2 regions of the Nostoc sp. CCY 9925 genome follow, and region 2 is predicted to be linked to the other one. Evidence: riboswitches for the same ligand, from Rfam matches in the RefSeq annotation. Region 2 holds a riboswitch; the other holds the start of a gene.
What was found. Region 2 has a riboswitch for cobalamin ahead of ACM0OY_RS20620 (energy-coupling factor ABC transporter permease). Riboswitches for the same ligand answer to the same signal wherever they lie in the genome.
Positions count from the first base shown of each region.

Region 1: linked by a shared signal. The riboswitch ahead of ACM0OY_RS24505 (DUF1636 domain-containing protein) and the one ahead of ACM0OY_RS20620 (energy-coupling factor ABC transporter permease) in region 2 are both predicted to bind cobalamin.

Region 1 covers NZ_CAWUDO010000056.1:83-12,182, forward strand. Annotated here, with positions in the region: partial or broken gene ACM0OY_RS24495 (transposase) at 70-493, opposite strand; tRNA gene ACM0OY_RS24500 (tRNA-Val) at 904-977, opposite strand; cobalamin riboswitch at 1,070-1,253, shown strand; gene ACM0OY_RS24505 (DUF1636 domain-containing protein) at 1,275-1,688, shown strand; gene ACM0OY_RS24510 (cobalt-precorrin-6A reductase) at 1,685-2,431, shown strand; gene ACM0OY_RS24515 (hypothetical protein) at 2,672-3,154, opposite strand; gene ACM0OY_RS24520 (hypothetical protein) at 3,354-3,878, opposite strand; gene ACM0OY_RS24525 (cupin domain-containing protein) at 4,005-4,457, opposite strand; gene ACM0OY_RS24530 (ATP-binding protein) at 4,663-6,204, shown strand; gene ACM0OY_RS24535 (response regulator) at 6,339-6,713, shown strand; gene ACM0OY_RS24540 (class I SAM-dependent methyltransferase) at 6,756-7,505, shown strand; gene ACM0OY_RS24545 (hypothetical protein) at 7,999-8,889, opposite strand; gene ACM0OY_RS24550 (pentapeptide repeat-containing protein) at 9,153-9,683, shown strand; gene ACM0OY_RS24555 (beta strand repeat-containing protein) at 9,908-12,100, opposite strand, start outside.
Region 2 covers NZ_CAWUDO010000041.1:31,551-43,650, reverse strand. Annotated here, with positions in the region: gene ACM0OY_RS20650 (ABC transporter substrate-binding protein) at 1-11, shown strand, start outside; gene ACM0OY_RS20645 (iron chelate uptake ABC transporter family permease subunit) at 14-1,096, shown strand; gene ACM0OY_RS20640 (ABC transporter ATP-binding protein) at 1,242-2,255, shown strand; gene ACM0OY_RS20635 (energy-coupling factor ABC transporter ATP-binding protein) at 2,297-3,130, opposite strand; gene cbiQ (cobalt ECF transporter T component CbiQ) at 3,105-3,917, opposite strand; gene ACM0OY_RS20625 (energy-coupling factor ABC transporter substrate-binding protein) at 3,914-4,216, opposite strand; gene ACM0OY_RS20620 (energy-coupling factor ABC transporter permease) at 4,203-4,982, opposite strand; cobalamin riboswitch at 5,008-5,148, opposite strand; gene ACM0OY_RS20615 (heavy metal translocating P-type ATPase) at 5,202-7,664, opposite strand; gene ACM0OY_RS20610 (ArsR/SmtB family transcription factor) at 7,803-8,210, shown strand; gene ACM0OY_RS20605 (chromosome partitioning protein ParA) at 9,112-10,044, shown strand; gene ACM0OY_RS20600 (hypothetical protein) at 10,068-10,874, shown strand; gene ACM0OY_RS20595 (DUF6753 family protein) at 10,932-11,552, shown strand; gene ACM0OY_RS20590 (response regulator) at 11,557-12,100, opposite strand, start outside.

The DNA of each region.
Region 1 (12,100 bases), on a different contig from region 2:
TCCTGCCTCCTGCCTCCTGCCTCCTGCCTCCTGCCTTGTCATAACGATAATTTTCAACACCGACCTACTTATGAGACGAAGCAGAGAACCATAAATCATCGCTTCACTCACCTCTGAATACACCTTATAATCTTTGCTTAACCCCCGAAATCGATTCAGCTTTTCCATTGGTTCGCTCAACAATCCACCGCTTGGGCAACTGCTCAAACGTCTCAGAGGTTCGTGTAATCACTTCCACCCGCACCCGCTCACCACAGACCTGCTAAACAGCATTGGCAAAGTTTTTGCCAGAATACCCCTGGTCTACCCAGATCAGTTCTAATTTGGACAACTTCTCTTTTGCTTCATCCAGCACAACCACCGTCCCTAATCGTTCTGAGGCATTTACTTCGGTTACCAGAACCCCAATCAACAATCCTTGAGAATCTACGACGATATGCCGCTTACGTCCTTTAACCTTCTTGCCACCATCGAAACCGTAGACCTCCCCTTTATAACCCTCTTGTGTCACTTGCGGAAAACAATAATCGGAGCGAAACTCTGAAGCTTTGATGGAATAAAGTTTTGAGCTTTTCTTTTCTAACAGAAACTAAAATTTATAGCCAAAAACTCAAAAGTAAAGCTCTCAAAAGCTTTCAGACATTGGCTTCTCCCAAAGTGACAGAACAGGGATAAGAAAAGTCTTCAGGTTGGATCTGGGTCTTTATCACAAGTTCTACGACGACAGGCAAAATCTTAAAACCCTTCTGCCTTCTGCCTTAAAGCGCGTAACCTTTCATCATCACCAAAAGTGGCCAAGAACCCATAACTTTGCCGCGTTCTATTGGAAGCATAAGCTTGCCGTTGCGGCAAAGTTATGGGTAAAGTCACACAACGACGACAAATAATTAGTCACTGTACAAATGGACGTAACTGGATTCGAACCAGTGACCTCTACGATGTCAACGTAGCGCTCTAACCAACTGAGCTATACGTCCTTAACCACACAATTATCAATCATAACACATACTTTTGTTAAAAAGCAAGATAAAGAATCTAGATGATTTCAGTACTATTCGACCCTAGTGTATGATCGTTAAGGTTATTCGGTTCTGGTGGGGGTCAGCTACCAGAGGTAACGGGGAAAGTTCGGTGCAAATCCGGCGCTGTCCCGCAACTGTGAACTCATTTGAGATTTGAGATTAGCTTGCCTCAGGAATCCAAAATTACAAATTGAGTGAGTCAGGATGCCCGCCGAAGTAGATTTATTAGTTCCACATTTCTGCGAGGTACAGATGACTGCGACTGCAAATATTTCCCCAACCGATCGCTGTGATGTTCCAGACCACACTTTATTTGTTTGCAAAACCTGTGCCAGCGTTTGGCAAGATGGAAAACGTTTACCTGGAAGTGGTGGCGAACAACTAGTAGAGCAACTCCAGCACTTAGCACAAGATTGGGACTTGCGAGACGAATTCCCAATTCAAGAAGTTGAATGCATGAGTGCTTGTAATCGTTCCTGCGTGGTTGCCTTTGCTGCCAAAGGCAAATTAACATATCTATTTGGCGATCTAGCCCTTGATGGCAGTGCATCTGCGATACTAGAGTGTGCTAGTCAGTACTATGCCAAGCCAGATGGTTTACTGCCTTGGTCAGAACGTCCAAAAGCACTAAAAAATGGCATTTTGGCAAAAATTCCATCTTTATGATCCGCATTTTAATTCTGGGTGGGACAGGAGATGCGGCAGAACTAGCTGCTAGACTGGCGAGTATAGAAAGGGTAGAAGTAATCACATCCCTAGCTGGTCGCACCCGTGACCCATTAGTTCCTTTGGGTGATTTGCGGGTTGGAGGCTTTGGTGGTGTTGCTGGATTGGCTAGTTATCTGGAAGTAATGCAAATCGACTTGCTAATTGATGCAACCCATCCTTTTGCTAGCCAAATTTCCTGGAACGCTGTAGATGCTGCAACCAAAGTCGGAGTAACCAATCTAAGGTTAATTCGTCCGCCTTGGCAAAAGGTAAGTGGCGATCGCTGGATTGAAGTTGATAGCGTTGCAGCCGCAGCTACAATCCTGCAAAACCAAGCACAGCGAGTATTTCTGACAGTTGGTAGGCAAGAACTCGCCGCCTTTGCTCATCTCAAAGAAATTTGGTTTCTCATGCGAATGATTGACGCTCCTACTCCTGATGCCTTAGTGCCACCAGGGATGTTATTGTGCGATCGCGGTCCCTTTACCCTCTATAACGAAAGGGAAATCCTGATTCACCACAATATCGATACCATCGTCAGTAAAAATAGCGGTGGTGATGCAACCTACGCCAAAATCATTGCCGCACGAGAACTTGAGGTGAAAGTTGTGATGGTGAATCGTCCAGCCATACCACCAGGAAATTACGTTACTAATGTTGATGATGCTTTGGCGTGGGTGTTTGACAAGTTGCACGATTAGTATTGCTAAGAAGATGAAAAAGAAAATTGGGCTTTGGATAATTGAACTTGAGTTAATGAATCTTTCCCTCACTCTAACTAAAGTCCAAGTCCGTGCCTCTGAGAATCGTAAACAGACAGTTTTATTTAAATAAAACCTTTTATTCTGTCGAATTGACTTTAAAATTAAATACTCAAAAAGCTCCCCGGCTTTTCAAAGAAATCGGCGAGCTAAATAAAAGAGGATTGCTATAGATATTTATCAAATTGTTGCTAATGCCGGTTCTGCTAAAAAATATTTCAGATTTTCCTTATCAGTGGCAAATTTCAAATAGACAGACGCCATTTCTGGTGTTAGAAATTCAATCATTAATCTGTTTTCGACCCAGAACTCTATGACATCAAAGAAAGAATCACGGTTACAGCGCACTACGCGCCAGCCTTCACGGACACCAATTTGTTCAATTTCTTTCTGGCTAGTGGGTACAGAAATAGCTGCATGAATATCTGTAAACCTTGAAGTAATAGCAGTATGCACAAATACACATTCGTCATCACCTTCACCAGGCTCTATTTGAGAACCTAAAGGATAAAGTTCAATGGCTGTACCGTGTTCATCGAAAGGTATAACCATATAACTGCTTGGGTTAGGAGGAAAAGGAACAGCTTGTGCTTTTAGAATTTCTGCAAAAACTTGAGCAACATGGTTGGGGTTTTTAACAGCAATGGAAATATGGTGAATCATAGAATAACCTCAGTTCGATATCTTGTAGATTACGAAATAATCGGGGAAAACTAGGGGAGACAAATCTGATTTTTGTACAGAACTAAAAAAAATATGTGCTGGCTGTTAATGGGTAATAGGCAATAACATGCAACAGTAAATAGGCGACAGGTGGCAGGTAAAAAGCAATAGTTTCTCTTGCCTATTGCCCTTTGCCATCCTACTGTGGTCGCCCGTAATGAGCTTTACCTTGACCGTCTGTAGTTTCAAGCACTAGAACTTGCTGTCCATAGTCATTGGTTTGAATTGACCACTGGTAGGTTTCAGGCTTTGCTGAATTGCGGCTGGAGTAGGTGCGTCCGCTATTGCAGATTTGCCCTTGGGATGTGCTGTCGCTGGGTTGAAAAGTCAAACGGCCAGCTTCAACTTTAACTTTGCCTTTTTCCTCTATGAATAGGTTAGATGTGCAGTTGTAGGTGGTGATTTGAATCAGCCTCCTTCGCTGGTAGCTACCGTTAGAAGTGAGTTGGAATTGATCGCTAGAACCGTTCGGGGCTGCTGGCCGCCCTGTGTAGCTGTCTTCATATTGGATGGATGAAATTCGACCGTACCGCCACTCACCTTGGAGTTCGGTAGGTACTCCAGCATTATTTTGAGCCTGACTGGCACTTGGGTAAAAAACAAGGCTGGCATTGAGACCCAAGCCAAGGACACTAGCAGCTAACAGACGAGTAGTTTTTGACATAGAATTGAGTTGCTTATTTGTTATTGAGTACAGATGAATTTTTTGGAATAGATTTATCAACAAGAATTCTGAATTCAGAATTCTGTTCTATATATTGTTTGTACTTACTTGATGTAGTTTCCAAATTTATCCAGCAAACTGCAATCCGTATTTGTTGAAAACAGGCTGCACTTTTTCCATGTTTACTGCTGGACTATCTGCTACTTCACCCATTTCTTCATAAAACTTTTTCGCTCCCTTGGGTGCAATTAAAACTAAGAATTTAGTAGTAGCAGAACGAACTTTGAAGGCGTGTAGTGCATTGTGAGGAATGTTAACGAAACAGCCTGGTGATGCCAAAATTGTTTCTGTACCAATTTGGATATCTATTTCACCTTCTAGAATATAAAATGCTTCTTCCCAGGGGTGAGTGTGCAGTGGCGGGCCATTTTCTTGTGTATCTGTAATTTCATAAACTGCCCAAGTTCCATTTGTTTCTTCGCCTGTTGCTTTGGTTGTAAAATGTGCGCCAAGAACTGAAAATTGATTACCTTCGCCTGGTGTCAGAATAATTGGTTTACGGATGGTTGAAGTTTGCATATAAGCTATTCCTTGTTGTGTAATTTAGTAGATATCAGCTACAAACTTGATTTGATGTTTATTAGATTAGTGGTGAATCGGGGAGAAGTAGGGGAGACAATTGAGTAATTGATATTTTTTTTGTAACTGATTATTAAGAAACTGAACTAACGTGAAAATTTCTAGGAATAATGAGTAACCTATTCTGGCGAAAGTCGATATTGTGATGCTTAACCAGTCACTCAAATTCCCCAAAGCTGACATCTTAGTAATTGATGACACACCAGAAAACCTAAACCTCTTATCTGCCATGCTGACGGATCAGGGATATAAAGTAAGGAGTGTAACTAAAGGTTCTACGGGTTTACGCGGTGCAAATGCAGTTCCTCCGGACTTGATTTTGTTGGATGTGAATATGCCTGAGATGAATGGCTATGAAGTCTGTCAAAATTTGAAGGCGAACGATCGCACTCGTGAAATTCCGGTAATTTTTATCAGCGCTTTGGGTGATGTCCTAGATAAAATAAAAGCTTTTGCAGTTGGCGGGGTAGACTATATCACTAAGCCTTTTCAATTAGAAGAAGTTTTAGCGCGAATTGAAAATCACTTGACGATTCGGCAATTGCAACAACAACTCCAAGCCCAAAATCAGCAGTTGCAGCAGGAAATCCACGATCGCACTAAAGCAGAAGAGAAGTTTGCTAAAGTTTTTCGTTCTAGTCCCAATCCAATTGCGATCGCTACAGTTTCGGAAGCTCGTTTTCTTGACGCGAATCCCAGTTTTTTAAGGATCAGCGGCTATTCTCTAGAGGAAGTGATCGGACACACCGCTACCGAAATTGATTTGGGTAAAAATACAGTAGCATTCGCCCAAAAAATCCAACTTCTGCCGGAAACTGGCTCGCTTTACAATCAAGAATTTGAATTTTGTACTAAGTCTAGTGAAGTCAAAACCATATTAATATCTATCGAATTGATTGACTTAGCCGGAGTACCTTGTGCTTTATTAATTGCCAATGACATCACCGAACGCAAACGTTTAGAAAACGAGTTTATCTCTTTAGTCAGTCATGAATTGCGTACACCTCTAACTTCCACAATGGGAGCATTAGATTTGTTGGGTGCAGGACAATTAGGAACTCTCACCCAACAAGGGCAAAAAGTCCTGAGCATTGCGACAACTAATACTGAACGCCTGATGCGCTTGGTGAACGATATTCTTGATTTAGAGCGGATGAAATCGGCCAAAATCTTCATGCGAAAGGCCAAATGTAATGTCGCCGAATTGCTAATTACGGCAACGGAAGCAATGCAAGCAATGGCAGATAAATTACAAGTCCAACTAATTGTCAATCCTTTGACAATTGAACTTTGGGCAGATTCCGATCGCCTACTACAAACATTGACAAATTTACTCAGTAATGCTATCAAGTTTTCGGAACCAGGCGATCGCGTGTGGATTAGTGCTATTGTCTCAGAATCTAAAACCGTTGATTCTCAAGAAAGTCAGAATTCCCTTACTTCCTCACCCAACTATGTTTTGATTACCATCCAAGATGAAGGACGAGGAATTCCTGAAGATAAATTACAAATTATCTTCGAGCGTTTTCAGCAGGTAGATGCATCTGATTCCCGTAACAAAGGAGGAACAGGTTTAGGACTTGCCATTTGTCGGAATATTGTGCAGCAACATAACGGTAAAATCTGGGTTCAGAGCATTTTAGGGCAAGGCAGCACATTTTATGTCCTTTTACCTTTAACTACTTAGTCTTTACAAAGGACAAACGACAAAGAACAAATGACAAAGAACAAAAGTTTTACCCTACTTTTCCCCGATCGCATTTTAGAATAATTCCAGACCGTCAAGCTAACCAGCATCACATATCATGCGAGAGTAACATAATGAACAGAAGTATCTTGATTGTTGATGATGAAGAAGATGTGCAAGCGATCGCAAAATTGGGACTAGAAATGGGTGCTGGTTGGAACGTGTTGACTGCTTGTTCTGGTCGAGAAGCGTTGAATGTAGCTGCCAACTTTAAACTTGATGTTATTTTATTAGATATGATGATGCCTGATATGGATGGGCGTGCCACTCTGCAACAACTCAAGGCTAACCCAGTTACTCAGTCAATTCCTGTCATTTTACTAACTGCTAAAGTCCAGGATTCAGATCGGGATACCTTTACAGGCTTAGATGTAGCTGCTGTCTTTGCCAAACCTTTTCGTCCTCTGAAACTAGCAGGACAAATCAGTGAAGCATTGGGTTGGTGCTGATTGTAAATTAGTACAAATATTTTATAAATTGAGCAGATACCAATGACAGCTTATTATGACTCCATAGCCGAGCAGTATAAAAAATCCAAACAATTGCCCTTTCGTCTGCATATTGAAGCATATACATACTTTAATTTGCTTGGGAATTTAGTTAACAAATCAATCCTTGATTTGGCTTGCGGAGAAGGATTCTATACCAGACAATTCAAACTCCAAGGCGCAGCAAAGGTGGTAGGAGTAGAAATTTCTGAAAAAATGATTGAACTCGCAAGACAAGAAGAAGCTACGCAATCCCAAGATATTGAATATATTCTTGCTGATGTACTAGAACTCGGCAAAATTGGCAACTTTGATTTGGTGGCGGCTTCTTTTTTATTAAATTATGCTCAAACGAAAGAAGAATTACTCAAAATGTGCCAAACCATATTTATCAACTTGAAACCAGGTGGTCGTTTTGTGACCATGAATAATAATGCTTCTCAACCGCCTACATCTTATCTTGCAACTAAAAAATATGGATTGATTAAAAGCATCAACTCACCATTAATAGAGGGCACGCCGATAACATATACAATTTATGGTAATGGGCAGGAATTTAGCTTTGATAACTATTATCTCAGCACAGAAACTTATGAATGGGCATTTCGGAGTGTTGGTTTCCAAGAGGTTCGCTGGCAAAAACCAATAGTTTCTCCTGAAGGTGTGGAGGAATTTGGTCAAGAGTTTTGGCAGGATTTTATTGACTGTGTGCCCATAATTGGTATTGAGTGTGTCAAAGGGATTGGGGATTAAGTTTTGGGTGCCGGGATTGGGTATTGGGCACGAAACCCAACACCAAGATTCTGTTATTTATTGAATTTGGGCAGTCGTTTATTGAATTCGGGCAGTCATTTATTGAATTTGGCTAGTCGTTTATTGAATTTGGCTAGTCATTTATTGAATTTGGCTAGTCATTTATTGAATTTGGCTAGTTGTTTATTGAATTCGGGCAGTCGTTTATTGAATTCGGGCAGTCGTTTATTGAATTAATCCAAAACTTGTACTGAGCGTACCCCTGCGGGGAAGCAAGCTAGGCGTAGCGTCTCGTAGAGAAGTCGAAATATCTCAAATCCAAAATGTGACGATGGATATTAGACTTCTTGGATGAATCAAAAGCCCTCACCCTAAATCCCTCTCCCAAGCGTGGGAGAGGGACTTTGAAATTTGCTCCCCTTCTCCCAATTGTGGGAGAAGGGGTTGGGGGATGAGGGCAAATTTTGCATTCGTGCAAGAGGTCTATTGTTGTTTAATTTGCTAGCCAGAAAGCGACGTTACGCACATAGGTTTTGATATCGTCCAAAGCGCGTGGCTCTTTTTTCATACCATCTCCCGGTGCTTCATCTACAAAAGTAGGACAGCCTTTTTCAGTATCCCAGTTGTAATCTACTAAATGGTGGAAGCTGGAATTAGCTACTGCTCGTCCTAATCTATTTCCTTCTGGATCTTGATGATGCTCTATTACTACAACAAGATTGAACTTACGGCTAGTAACTAAACTTTTTCCTAAGGCAATTACCCGCGCATTTTCATTGCTTAAAGGCGCACCAATCCCGCCTTCGTGGGGATGCGCGGGAAAAAATTCGATATATCCCGAAGGCGAATTGGGATTTTTGAACAGTTCGTGAATGGGTTCAACAATGGTAATTTTTTGATAATCGCCATTAGCCCCAGAATGATAGTTGGGCCAAGAAATATAAGTTGTAAATGAGTCATCTCGGCTCCAGCGAGATTCATCAGGATCGGGGTTTTTTGTGTTGAAATAATGGACATCACCAATATCAATTAAACCGCACATCGAACAACCCATATCTTGATGATCGCGTGTTGTCAGAATACCACCACCGCGTTGCCTAAAAGCATTAATTCCGGTAATGTCCTTTTCGGTTAAACCATTACCTACATCTAAAGCAAATAGCCAAAGTTCATCAAAATCTGATTTGTCAAGTGTACTTAATACTGGGTCACCACCAACTGCATTAGACTCGTAATCGCGTCCTGTAACCTCAAATAAAGAATTTCCCGCTTCATCTTTAATTGATGCTAAATAATCTTGCAACATTGAGAAACGAAAAATGCTCCAATCATCTTCAGTCGTAGGAATCGTAGTCTGCAAAAGAATACGAATTGGTTTTGCCATAACCTGTGCCAGACGAATACACAATAGAGTATAGCGATCGCTTTGCACTAATGCTTAAATAATTCCTAAACATCCCTCCCAAGTATGAAAGCATTTGACAACTCTAGATAGTGGCATTAATAGCTCAGGATGGCTAAGCTAGGTAAAAGTGATTTACTATCACTTGATCGTATAGATCCTCTGTAGCGCGTGCTGGGGATTTGTGCCTGTCTAGGTAGCTTCAATTCAACGTTCCTTAGCACAGCAACAGACGCAAAACAGATATGAAAGCAGAACAACTCCTCAAAAATTATGCGGCAGGCATAAGAGACTTTACTGGTGTCAACTTGAGTGAAGCCAACCTCAGGGAAGCTAACCTTAAAGGCGCAATTTTAGATAAAGCCATCTTGGACGGAGCTAATTTGAGTCACGCGAATTTAGCGCAAACTAGTTTCATTGAGGCAGACTTGAACGGAGCAGATTTGAGTGATGCCAACCTCAGCGGTAGCAACTTAACTGGAGCTATTTTGGATGGAGCTATTTTGGATGGAGCTAATTTGGATGGAGCTAATTTGAGTCAGGCTGATTTGACAGTTGCCAAACTGATTGAAACTAACTTAACCGAGGCGGAGTTACAGCAAGCAAGCTTAATTGCTGCAAATTTAAATGGAGCCGATTTAAGTGGCGCAGATTTAACGGTAGCCGACTTATCCCAAGCAAATCTTAGCGAAGCAGACTTAAACCAGGCAAATTTAAGCGGAGCAAATTTAGAGGGAGCCAATATAGAAGGGACAATCTTGGATGAGAATAGGTAATATCATGTTCGGGTGAAGACTTATCATTAGGACTGACGCGGGGACGCGGGGACGCGGAGAAATTTTAATAATAAGTGATTATCCGAACTTGATATGACTTAGGATTTGATGGGAAAACTGTTTGGCGATTATTAAAAAATAAAATGCAAGATGCTATGATACCATCTTGCATTTTCCAAATTTCTTATTTTTATCTGGATAGAATCATGAAACGCTCATCGCGATTAAGCAATCACATCAAAATTGTTATTGCTTAGTGACACTCCACCAACTAGTTGGGCAAATTTTACCTGAGTAAACGCACCCCCACTGCCATCTTGATCAAAGTACAATGCACCTGTAGTGCCATCATAGATAAATCGCTGAGCGATGGTTGTTGCAGATGTTCCCAGGGTAAACTGATTAGCTGCAAGTGTACCTATTGATAACCCACCACCAAAACCATCAGCCGATACCTGAATCAGTTCATTAGTAGCGTTGAAGTCATAAATAATATCAACGCCATCATTGAAACTATAAAAAGCAAAGGTATCAGTACCATTTCCTCCATAAAGGGTATCATCAGCGTTCCCACCTTTGAGGATGTCATTGCCATTGCCACCATTAAGGGTGTTATTGCCTCCTGAGAGGGTATCATAAATGCTTACAATGGTGAGAATGTCATTGCCATTGCCACCATTGAGGGTATTATTGCCTGAGGGGGAAAGGGCAAAGAGAGTATCATTGCCATCGCCACCATCGAGTAGATTATCGCCTGATGAATAGTCAATTTTTAAGGTATCGTCGCCAGCACCACCATTGAGGGTGTTATTTCCTGAGGTAGTGTAGCCGTACACATCGTAAGCTAAGTCCGAAGTGGAGGCCGAGAGAGAATCATTGCCATCGCCCCCCAAGAGCAGGTTATCGCCGATTGAAAAATCAACATTCAAGGTATCGTTGCCAGCACCCCCGTTGAGGGTATTATTGCCGGAGGTGGTATAGGTTTCGGTAAAAGATCCGAAATCATAGTCGAAAAAGCCAGAAGCAACAAGATAATCATTGCCATTGTCCCCAGAGAGCAGGTTATCGCCTGTTGACAAACTAGCTCTTAAGGTATCGCTACCAGTACCACCGTTGAGGGTGTTATTGCCAGATGAATAACCAAGAAAATTCAATCCTGTCAAGTAACCACCGACTAATAAGCCAGAGGTGGAGAGAGAATCATTGCCATCGCCCCCAGAGAGCAGATTATTACTTGTTGAATCGGAATCATCCGATAGAATATCGTTACCAGTACCACCAATGAGAGTATTACTGCCCGCACCGCCCCTCAAAACATCGTTACCGCTCTTGCCATCGATTTTGTCATTACCTCCTTGACCATTTATGACATCATCTGAGTTGTCAAAGCCGTTGATATTGTTGTTCAAATCGTTCAAGAAGGTGACTGTGTTCTTTTTGAAGACGGTGCTTTGGTTGAAATTAGCATCGAAGACATCAAAGCTGTCCGTGATGGTAGTTTGTCCATAAAACAGAATATTGCCGACCTCGGCTAAATTGTCTAGATTTTCTAGAGCAAAGTTTTGCAAGACTACTTTGATATTACGAAATCCCCCTGTAAAGGTTATTTCTAAGTCGTTAGCATTTTGAGTTAATAGCAGATTTCTCGCAGTTTGCTCAGATTGTGTAAATTGCAAAATATCCAATGAGGCAATTACTGCCGCTGATGGGTTTGAGCCTTTACCAATGCCACTGAAATCGGTGATAGTGGTAACAGGGCATATATCATAACCTAGAACAAATTTATCCTTGCCACCGCCACCAATTAAGATTTTATTGTTCGTACTGCTAAAAGGAAAGAGATCGTTCGATTGACTATAGAAGGTATCGTTACCAGCGCCACCGTTGAGGGTGTTATTACCAAAAGCGTCAAATGCAGAGAGAGTATCATTACCATTACCTCCAAACAGCAGATTATCACCCCATGAATTGTCAATATTTAAGTAATCGTCACCAGCGCCACTGTTAAGGGTGTTATTGCCAGAGGAGGCAAAGAGAGTATCATTACCATCGCCTCCAATGAGACTATCATTCCCTAGACCATCAACGAGAGTATCATTCCCTAGACCACCAACGAGAGTATCATTCCCCGCATCACCACGCAGCAGGTCGTTGCCACTCTTGCCGTCGATTTTGTCGTTACCCCCTCGACCATTGATGACATCATCTGAGTTGTCAAAGCCGTTGACATCGTTATTCAGGTCGTTAAAGAAGGTGACTGTGTTCTTGCGGAACGGGTTTTGTTGGGTGGAGTTGGCATTAACCACATCAAAGCTGTCTGTAATGTTGGTTTGTCCATCAAACAAGATATTGCCCAGCGTTGATAGGTTATCTAGGTTTTCCAGAGTAAAGTTTTGCAGGATAACTTTACCATAACT
Region 2 (12,100 bases):
AACTTAATTAATAATGTTCAGCGAAAAATATAAATTTAAAATTCCACTAATAACCCAAAAAACTCCGGTTTTCAAAACTATTATTTTCTTAATTATACTTATAAGTTTAATCTTGGCTTTTTTATTAGACTTAGCTTTGGGTTCAGTTGATATTCCTGTTAATGAAGTAATAAAAATTTTGCTTGGACAAGAACCAGAAAAAGTTACCTGGACTCATATTATTCTCAAATTTCGCCTACCTAAAGCCTTGACTGCAACTTTAGCTGGTGCAGCTTTAGGCGTGAGTGGCTTACAAATGCAAACCCTATTTAAAAATCCCTTAGCTGGGCCTTTTGTATTGGGTATTAGTTCTGGTGCAAGTTTAGGTGTAGCGTTAGTTGTGCTGACAGCAAGTGCTACGACACCAACATTATTAGCCGATTTGGGATACTTCGGCGATTTTAGTTTAGTCATAGCAGCAAGTCTCGGCGCAGCATCAGTTTTAGGGATGATGTTAATTGTTTCTCGCCGAGTGCAGGACACAATGACGCTACTGATTTTAGGTTTATTGTTGGGCTACGCTACTAGTGCAATAGTAAGTATTTTGTTGCAGTTTAGCTCAAAAGAACGAATTCAAAGTTATATTATGTGGACTTTTGGTAGTTTTGCTGGGGTGACTTGGAAACAGTTAGTTGTTTTAATTCCAGTGATACTTTTAAGTTTATTGGGAGCAGTGTTGCAATCAAAATCTTTGAATGCACTTTTACTGGGTGAATCTTATGCACGTAGTTTAGGTTTAACTGTGCAAAAAACCAGATTTTCTATTATTACCAGTGCATCTATATTAGCTGGAGCAATTACCGCTTTTTGCGGCCCCATTGCATTTTTAGGTGTAGCAATTCCCCATTTATGCCGTAGTCTGTTCAATACTTCCGACCATCGGATATTAATTCCTAGTGTAACAATGATGGGTGCAATCTTAGCATTGTTTGCAGATTTGTTTTCTCAACTTGCGGTAAGTCAGATGGTTTTACCTTTAAATGCTGTCACCGCTTTGATTGGAACTCCTGTTGTGACTTGGGTAATTCTGCGGCGTAATTCCCAAAAGTCTTTTTAAGATTTTTGAAACGCAGAGGTACGCGGTGAACCAGCGCTGCGGGAGGGTTTCCCTCCGCAGGCGACTGGTGAACCCGAAGGGAGGTAAGCGCAGAGGTACGCAAAGTGTTTTTAAGGTTAATTCGCTATGAATTATTATTCTGATAATGAGTAACTCGATTTTAACAACTCATAACTTGACTATTGGTTATAAGACATCCCGAAAAACTGTTCGGTGTGTTGCATCGGATATTTCTGTATCTCTGCAATCTGGGGAACTGGTTTGCTTACTTGGCCCTAATGGTGCGGGTAAATCTACATTACTGCGATCGCTCGCCGGAATGCAACCCCCAATATCAGGTGAAGTCCAACTCTTGGGGGAAAATATTTACAAGTTAGCACCACAAGAATTAGCCAAACGTCTGAGTTTGGTACTCACCGAGAAAGTTGATGTCGGAATGCTATCAGCTTACACCTTGGTCAGCTTGGGGCGATATCCTTACACTGATTGGTGGGGAAATTTGACACCCGAAGATGAAGCTATAGTAACTTTGGCAATAAAATCTGTAGGAGCAGTACACTTAGCACAACGCCAAGTTAGCGAATTAAGTGATGGTGAACGCCAAAAAATCATGATTGCACGTGCTTTGGCTCAGTCGCCTATTGTGATGTTACTTGATGAGCCAACAGCATTTTTAGATTTACCGCGACGGGTGGAAATTATGCAATTGTTACGCCAGTTAGCACGAGAAACCAATCAGGCGATTCTCCTTTCTACCCACGATTTAGATTTAGCTTTGCGTTTGGCTGATAAAGTTTGGCTATTATCAACTAATGGTATTTTACACGTTGGCGCACCAGAAGATTTGGTGTTGAGTGGTGCATTTGCTGATACTTTTGAGAGTGAAGGCGTAGAGTTCGATGTTGCTTCTGGGGAATTTCATCTCCATACATCCCACAAAGGAGAAATTAATTTGATAGGTGAGGGGATTGCATCTGTGTGGACTATTCGTGCTTTAAAACGTGCAGGCTTCAAAGTTAATCAAAGTCAAAATAGCTTACCAATCTCAGTAGAAGTGATGTCAAACTCTAAACAATTTTTGTGGAAAATCACACAAAGCAAGACTGTATATACTTATTATTCATTGTATGAAATGATTAAATTTTTGGATCTTTTATAAAAGCATTGTCCCTAATTTATTGAGATTCTCTAACTGTATAATCAAGAAAAATTACGAAATCGCTCTAATATCCGTTGTCGCACTCGTTCTATAACTACTCCCTCCTCAGCAGATAGCCCATCAAATAACATCTCATATATCAATGGTACGCCCAACTCTAACTCTTCTAAAAGTGTACGCTGGCTAAATACATCTTGTGGTTTACCTTCTAGCATCAGCCGCCCTTTATCCATAACAAAAACCCAATCTGCCCACCGATAGACTAAATCTAAATCATGGGTTGCCATCAACAAAGTGGTTCCATCTCCATGAATTTTTTTCATGGTTGCTATCAAATTACGAGTATGTTTTATATCTAAATATGCAGTTGGCTCATCCAACACCAACAGTTCCGGTTGTAGCACCATCACATCGGCTATAGAAACTCGCTTTTTTTGTCCTAAACTCAGATGATGCACTGGTCTTTCTGCTAAAGCAGTCAGTTCAAATTCAATTAATGCTTGCTCTACTCGGTCTTTAATTTCTGGTTCTGGTAAACCTAAATTACACAAACCATAAGATATATCTTCTTCAACCGTAGAAGCTACTAATTGTTGTTCTGGATCTTGAAATACTAGGCCAACTTTCTGCCGTAATTTACCCAGATAATTACGATTATAACTTAATGGTTCACCACGCCAATGAACAACACCAGAATCAGGTTTATATAAACCGTTAGCTAATAGAAACAATGTCGTTTTACCACAACCATTCTGACCAATTAAGGCACACTTTTTACTTGATGGAATCTTCAGTGTTAGACCATTCAAAGCTGATTCCTGCGCCCCTGAATAGGTGTAATATACCTGCTCAAATTCGAGTAAATATTCCTGCATTTCGCCAAAACTCTAATCCTATTAATCCTACACAACCGCAAATCGCTTCGATGATATATCGTGCTTGGGGACGATAGCGACGAGGATGCCAAACTCGAAATTCAGTCACAAAACCCCGTGATTGTAATCCGAGAGAGAACTGACTATATCGTTGTAAAGTTCGCTGTAATAGTTGTGCGATTAGTAGTGCTAAACTTTTCATTCCACTTTGCCAAGTACGGTAGCCACCACGGGAATTTTGTGCTGTCCACAATTCATTGGCTGTGTTCAGCAGAATGAAAATAAACCGATACATTAATAATAATAAATCGGTTAAAAGCACTGGAAATCCTAAGTAACGCAGAGTTTGTAATATTTCCGTGAAAGGTACAGTTAGCATGAGAAAATATAGGCAAGAAACAGAGGCTAATGCTCTGGTTAAAATTCTCAATGCTTGGCTACTGCCACTATGACTGATATAAATATAGAAGTGTCCGAGAGTTAGTCCATACCATGAGTCTAATTTGACACTTTGTAAATCAGTAATTGCAACTCCATTCACCATCAAGGCTGGTAAACTTGTCAAACAAAAAACTATGGTGAACATTAACAACCGAAAATAAACACCAGCCGGAATTCTTGCATAAATAACTGTCCAAATACCCATCCAAAGCGCCATTAAAATTTGCACTAGCGGATGAGTAGCAAAGGAAATAGCAAGAGTAGTAAATGCAAAAATTAGTTTATGTTCTGGTGGCAAACTTCGTAGTCGATTAGTGTAAGCTAAAGTGTCTATTTGCAGGCTCATTCTTCACGTTTTTGTTGTTGGGAACGTCCTTTATACAACCCAATTGCATAACCGACTACTCCAGCACCTAAAGCTGCTTGCGAAGCAAATAATAAACTTTCTATTTCACCACTAGCTGGTTCAAAAAATGATTTAAACCAGGGTTTATATCCAGGTTGTATTTCAGTAATTGCTTTTTCTGCTTTGTCATCGGAACCGGCAAATTCGCCACCACGCACAAATATTAACGGTGCAACTGCTAAGGCTAATACAGCTACTACCAACAGCCAGTTACTCAACCCTTTTTTAGATTGACTCATTTCCTTGGGGTTCCCGTTTGATTAATTTCAACAATTCTAATTCTTGAGGATTATAAGATTGTAGCCAGTTCCACACCAATACAGTTAGCAATCCTTCACTAATTGCTAAGGGAACTTGAGTAATGGCGAAAATTCCGGCGAACTTGGTAAATGAAGCGAGAAACCCACCAACAGGTGCAGGAAAAGCTAGGGCGAGTTGGATAGAAGTGATAATGTAGGTGAGTAAATCTGCGATCGCAGCTGCTAGAAATATGGCGATTTTTTGTTTACCACCCAACTTTATTGTCAGATTATATATCCAGTAAGCTGCAAATGGCCCAGCGATCGCCATCGAAAAAGCATTTGCACCCAGCGTCGTCAAGCCACCATGCGCCAGTAACAAAGCTTGAAATAACAACACTAAGCTACCCAAAACTGACATAGTAAGGGGGCCAAACAGCACCGCACCTAACCCCGTCCCTGTTGGGTGAGAACAGCTACCTGTGACGGAAGGGATTTTCAACGCTGACAGCACAAAAGTAAAAGCACCAGCCAAGCCCAGCAGTAGTTTCAGTTCCGGGTTCGCTTGGGTAATGCGAGTCAGACTACGCAATCCCAATAGAAAAAATGGTAATGCCACAATCCACCAAAAAATCGCCCACTGCACGGGTAAAAAACCTTCCATAATGTGCATGGCGTAGGCGGGTTTGGGTAAACCAACTACTAGATAAAAACTGATAACTCCCATCAGGGTTAGACTGACTAACGCCTGTTTTTTTCTTTTCATAATCTGTACCTCGCAGATTTATGTAAACGAATTGATTCTAACCGGCGGGCATCCTGACTCACCTAATTTTGGCTCACAGTTGCGGGACAGCGCCGGATTTACACCGGACTTTCCCCCTTGCGTCCGATGGCTGCTCCCCATCAGAACCGATTGGAGTAACTATATCACCATTACTAATTTTGAACAGCGATTTTTTACCAGGTATTTACAAAGCGTAGTTTATTGAGATAGTTTAGCTCTAAATAGCCGCATTCCATTCGCCGTTACAAACAAAGAACTTCCGGTATCAGCTAAAACTGCAACTGCTAACCCGACAAATCCGAATGTCCCCAAAAGTAAAAACAGTGCTTTTGTTACCAGCGAAAAGACAATATTTTGCTGAATTACCTTTACGGTACGGCGACTCAAATCAACAGCCGTAGCGAGTCTTCTTAAGTCACCACCAACCAGTACGACATCAGCGGTTTCCAACGCTATATCTATCCCACCCACCGCAAAGCTGATATCCGCAGCCGCCAATGCCGGGGCATCATTTATACCATCACCTACCATGCCCACAATCCCAGAACGGCGCATTTGTTGAATTATTTGCAGCTTATCTTCTGGTAAAAGTTCTGCTTTATACTCTTTAATGTCAAGCTGTTGAGCAATTTGTTGGGCAACCTGAGTGCGATCGCCTGTTAACATGACTAGATGTTGCAATCCCTGCTTTTTCAACAATCGCACAGATGACGCAGCCTCCAAGCGCAAGCCATCCGCCAGGGAAATCACTCCTAATAAACCCTGGCTATTGCCTACTAAAACTGGAGTTTGTCCCAAATTTTCCATCTCACCCAAGAGGGACTCGGCAGCCAGTGATAAACTGATACCTTGATCCACAAATAACCGCCGATTTCCCACAAAATACTGCATTGTGCCAAAATTTGCGGTAATACCTCTACCAGGATAAGCTATAAAATTCTGGGGATTCTCTAACTCTATTCCTTCCTCCCTGGCTTTTGCAACTATCGCCCTAGCCAAAGGATGTTCAGATTGTTGTTCCAAAGCAGCGGCGATTAATAATATCTGCGTTGCACTCACTTCCCCCAACTCCTTCACCTGTAGCACTACAGGTTCTCCTTGGGTCAGGGTTCCCGTTTTATCAAAAGCAAGACTGGTGAGTTTTCCAGCAGTTTCCAAGCTATTACCGCCCTTGAATAATATCCCTTGACGGGTGGCTGCACCAATAGCACTGACAATGGAAACGGGGGTAGAAATCACCAAAGCACAGGGACAAGCAATTACTAATAACACTAACGCTCGATAAAGCCAAATATCAAAGGATTGAGCAAATACCAAGGGCGGAATTAAAGCCAGAGCGATCGCTATCATTATTACAATAGGTGTGTAAACTTCGGCAAACTTATCTACCCATTGCTGGGAAGGTGCGCGGCTTGATTGAGCAACTTCAACTAAGTGAACAATTTTCGCCACCGTCGTATCAGCAGCAGTATGTGTGACTTTCACCTCTAAAAAGCCAGTTTGATTTAATGTTCCCGCAAAAACGCGATCGCCTATTTCTTTATCTTCAGGAATAGATTCTCCTGTAATTGGCGATTGGTCAATTGCTGAATTTCCCGATACCACCACTCCATCTAAAGCAACACGCTGTCCTGGACGAATTGTCAGAGTTTCCCCAACTTGAATTTCTTCGACGCGCACTGTTACTTCCTGAGAACCCCGCCTGATAGTTGCAGTCGGTGGAGTCAAATTCATCAGGTTACTGATAGCATTGCGGGTACGACCAAAGGTAAAAATTTGCAGCGTCGTCCCCAAGGAAAATAGAAAGATCACCAATGCAGCTTCAAACCAGTCCCCTAAAATCACCGCACCAATCACCGAAATCGTCATCAGCAAGTTCATATCGGCGCGGCGTAGGCGTAACTCCATCAAACCGGCTCGTGCAATGGGAAATCCAGCTACGATGATGCCAATGCCATAAAAAGCCCGTACTATCCAAATAGGTAGCGCCAAATACTGAGTTATCAAACCCAGAACTAAACCTACTCCTGCTAAAATCACACTCAGCCCCCGGCGGTTGTGAATCCAGAATTTCCAGTTTGTCAAGTCGGTATTTTGAGACTGCTGGCGGACTGGATGAGGGTGTTGGTGTTCGTGATTTATGGAAGTCTCATCACTTTGCTCGACTGTATAACCCAAAGTTTTAATCCGGTCAAAAATCGCCGTTTCATTGACTTGTTGCGGGTTATATAATATGTCCGCTCTTTGGGTTGCAAAACTGACCGATACCTCCAAAACGCCTGCTATCTGCTGCAAACCAACCTCAACTGTCTTAGCACAACCGCCGCAATCCATCCCGCCAATTTTAGCTTGTAGGCTTTGAGTAGGAACCGCATCAGTGTGATGGTCGTGGTCACAAGAATGGGAATGACTGAGATGGGTAGCTGCTTCATGACTCTGCTCAACTGTATAGCCCAAAGCTTTGATCCGATCAAAAATCGTCTTCTCACTGACTATCTGTGAGTCGTAGGATACTTTGACTTTTTCTGTCGCAAAGCTCACAGATGCTTCGGTCACACCACGTAACTGCTGCAAGCTGACTTCAATTGTCTTAGCGCAGCTTCCGCAGTCCATACCACCAACCTGCAAAGCTTGAGTTCTAATGGAGGGAGTTTGAGTCATGGCAGCTTGACAAGAAAGGCTACAAAGTTAACTACCAATATTCTAATACAACAGTTGAACAACTGCTCAATTGTTAAATAAGTACATTTTTAGTTAATATTGAGATTGATTACCATTGCTGCCAGCCAAAAAAAAGAGATGAACAAGCGCACATCCAAGTCAGAAAACGAGCTACTACAAAGTGCTGACAACGCGCCCACCTGTGACACCCATCTGATACATCTAGATAATGTCCGCTTAACTCAGTCACAAATCCTACCAACAGATAAAGCGCAGCAGATGGCAGAACTCTTTGGGGTGTTAGCAGATCCGAACCGTCTGCGTCTACTATCTGGTTTAGTAAACCAAGAATTGTGTGTTTGCGATTTAGCAGCGTTGACGAAAATGAGTGAATCAGCCGTTTGTCATCAGCTGCGATTGTTGAAAGCTATGCGTTTAGTCAGCTATCGCCGAGAAGGGCGAAATGTCTATTACAGTTTGGCTGACAGTCACATCATTAATTTATATAGTTCTTTAGCAGAACACCTTGACGAGTCAAATGCTTAAGGTTTTACCGGAAGTTTGGTTCGTCTTTTTTATGCAACAGAAGTTTGACAAATTGTCTTTTGACATTAGCAGTTATTTAATGTCAATGTTTAAAGCAAAATCTGATGTTTCCCCAGATAAACCCCGTCCATTTTGAAACCTAGAGTTTTTAAGGAAAGTATATTATTCGGTCGTGGCTTGAGTTCTGAGCTTTACCCTAATTCCAAAAAAACTACGGTTTTCAAGGTAGACGCGGTTTAAAATACAAAAATACACTGATTTGAACAACTTTTTTAACTTTGCTTGCTAGCCCATCTGCTGCTCACAATATTCAGGTAACTAAATCGTGTGAGTCAGGTACAATCCAGCAATCAAGCTTTCTTTTAATAAGGATTTAACCCAAATTCTAAAGATATTAAAAACTAGTTTATACAAAGATATAAAGCTTATTAAATAAACATCCAACTACCCCTGTTTAAAGCAAACTATATGGAATTTATTACTAATTTATATATCAACAAATGTTGATTAAATATTGAAGTTTTGTTGATTGGCTTTTTGAGCTAAAGGTTACATACTAAAACCAATCTATGTAAAACAGAGTAGTCAGGTTTCATTGAATAATGAGTATTTATTGGCTTCCTCATATAGCTAATTTTCAGGACAACTATATGAGCATTTTAAAATTGATCCAGGCATTGACATTTTTGTAATTCTAATTATTTATTCTGGGAGGATTGATGGAGGGATGCAGTCATTTTAAGTGGTTTGCTGGGAACCTGTATAATCAACTAGTTTTATCATTAAATGTTGCTTATATCAAATACTTATCAACTATTATAAATGAATTATCTTCTTCAAGATAATGTTTAAAAGTTTCGATTTATATCAACAAAGTGTATTTGCTTTGTAGAGGATTGTTATGTCTCAAAATAGAAGTAATAAGGGTAAAAAAGTCATGTCTGATGATAATACAACCAATAATAATATTTCGTTAAACACTGATAGTAAACCTAAAAAGCGGCTAATAATTGTTACAGGTGATAAAGGTGGCGTGGGAAAAAGCACCTTTGCACGAGCGCTATTTCAACTGTACATTAATAAAAATTTACCCTGTGTTACTTATGAAGCTGACTTAAGAAATCCTCAGTTAGAAAGATATTTCAAAAAAGACTACCGACCTATAATCCGTTATATTGATATTTTTCATAGGGGTGGTGCTGACGATTTATTAATTAATTTAGATGAGAGCGATTGTCCTATTACACTATTAGACTTACCAGCACAATCTGGAGGTTTCTTTGAAAGTTATGTCAAAGAGCTTTCATTTTTTGAAGTGCTTAAGACCGATATTAATTGCCAAGTTACGATGGTTTCAGTGATTAGTAGGGTTCTTGATTCCATAAATGTTCTAGAAAAACTGCGTGAACTTTGTAAAGATCAAGTAGATTATATTGTCGTCAAGAACTTATTTCATGGTGAAGAAGAAAAATTTGAGCGATATAATGACGCTTTTCTACGTCAAAATATGCTTGCAGAAGGTCTAGTAGAACTTGTGATGCCAGATTTATTCTACAAATCCTACGACTTTATTGACCGCCATGCTCTGACATTTAATGAAGGTCAGACTCATAAAGGAACAAATATTGTGATTAAGTCGAGAATTAAATCTTGGCTTGCTGAGTTTGAAGCGCAAATCAAGCCAGCATTTAATTTATTTGGCTTTGATATACAACCAGATGATTGTTACTATCCAGCAGTTGTTGAAAAGTCTAAAGAGCTTAGGGAAAATGAAGAAAAAGAAAAAGCTAAAAATCAAGATTCAAATTTACAATCTGAAAATATAGCTGCTTAATTTAGTAGTTTGCTTAGTTTATTATGTTTAGAAAGCGTTTTGTGATTACATCGGGTGATGCTCGTGTAGGTAAGTCTACAGCTTCTAGGCTCTTGCTAGAGTTGTACTTGAAAAATCAACTCAATGTGCGTGTTTTCTACCACGGGCATCGTAATAAACTATCGATATATCAAACACAACGCTTTGAGATAAACCATTTGGGATTCTCTAGAGGTGATTCTGATAGGTTATTACTCGACTTAGAAATGTTTCCGAAAATTGAAGTGATTTTGACTGATATGCCAGGTCAAAATCTCCGAGAATTCAAGTTTTTTGATAGAGATGTTTCACTGATAGAAAATCTTAATTATCTAGGATATCGTGTTACTTTCTTGCACCCGATATCACACCGTAAAGACTGCGTTGAAGATTATCTTCAGGATTTATATCAGCATTTTGGTAGTCAGGTTGACTATGTTGTTATCCAAAATCATTACTTTGGCAAGCAATTTCGATACTATGAGGGGAGTCAATTCCAAGCTGATATTAAAAAATTAAACAGCTTGGAACTAGTTTTAGGTGGATTGCATAATGACTTTTACCAGTTGCTTGAGGATACTGGTTTACCTTATACTCAACTGATTGAAACTAACTCTCCTCTTAATACTATTCAACGTTCGATAGTATTCAACTGGATGGAGACTTTTCATAACTCTATTGTTTCTAGTGGGATAACTTCTAATTATTTAGGGTTGAGTATGAACTGTGCAGAATTAGCTTCTGTAGGTGCAAATAAACAAAGTCCTTCCAATCTTGATGTAACTGAAGATGTTGAATCTGACAAATGGTAATTATTTGCTTTACCAAATTGAAAGTGAGATTTCAAATTGACTGTTTAAAAACAACCTATGACTAATATTGCAAAAGTTGTTGAAAAAGTTGTTGCAGAATATTCTGAAGAAAAAAAAGCAGAGGTTACTGATTGGATACTGAAATTGGGTATTCGGCCTGATGACCCCTTGTTCAACCTATACGCCGAACTAGGTACAACCCAGTTTGCGTTGCAGCAGCTACCAGGTAGGCTTGACTCCCTTGTGGTGGGTTGGACTGACATGGTAGACGATAAGCTTAATAGTGCTTCTAAAGTGGCAATACAACAACAAAAGAGTGCGATCGCAGAAGCGGCGAAGGATCTGGTTAAGATGACTAAGCAAGCTGGTGGGGTTTTGCCTCACTTGGGTGTAAGTAATTGGCGATTGGCACAAGTGGCCGGGGTATTGGGTTTTGTACTAGCTTTAGGGACTGCAATTGGTGTTTTTACATACAAGACCATTGCTGGAAGTGTAACTTTTCAGCAGGCGGCTTCTGGATCTGCCATCTTACAATCTGAAGATAAAAAGCTTCTAGATTGGGCTAAATCCAATGAAGGTAAGGTAGCGCGTAGTATTTATGTTAAAAACGCCGTTATCATTAAAACTTGCCGCCAGCAGAAAAAGTATTCAGGTGGCTGCATAATTGCAGTTGATTAATTTTCTAGGCAACCCAGCCTTTGTATCCCTTATTACTCGTTTTAGCTGTATCTTTTTGACTTTTTTGGTTAGTTTTGACTCTTGTGTGGGTTTCTTGAGTAACTTCTTCTTCGATTTTCATGTCTGTAAAGCTGAGGATTCCCAGGCGGATTGCTTCGCGGATAGCGTTTAACCTATCTTTGACTCCTAGCTTGATAAATGAATTATGTAGATATGACCTTACTGTACCTTCTGAAACATACATTACACTGGCAATTTCATTATTTTTCATGCCTCCAGCAGCTAATTTAAGAACTGTTATTTCTTTAGTAGAGAAATCACTTAAAAAGTCTAGTGCATTTCTATCAGGTGTGTCATTTGACCTGAGACTATCAATCAGAATACGATTAATAGTTGGGTCAATCCATGATTCGTTATTGTATGCAGCCATTACTGCTTCAACGAATCTTTCTCCTACTTCTTCTCTGACGCTATTTTTACAGTAATAGCAGTCTGCGCCATTACTAATGGCTGCGTTAATAGTATCTCGGCTGCTATTTGCAGTCATA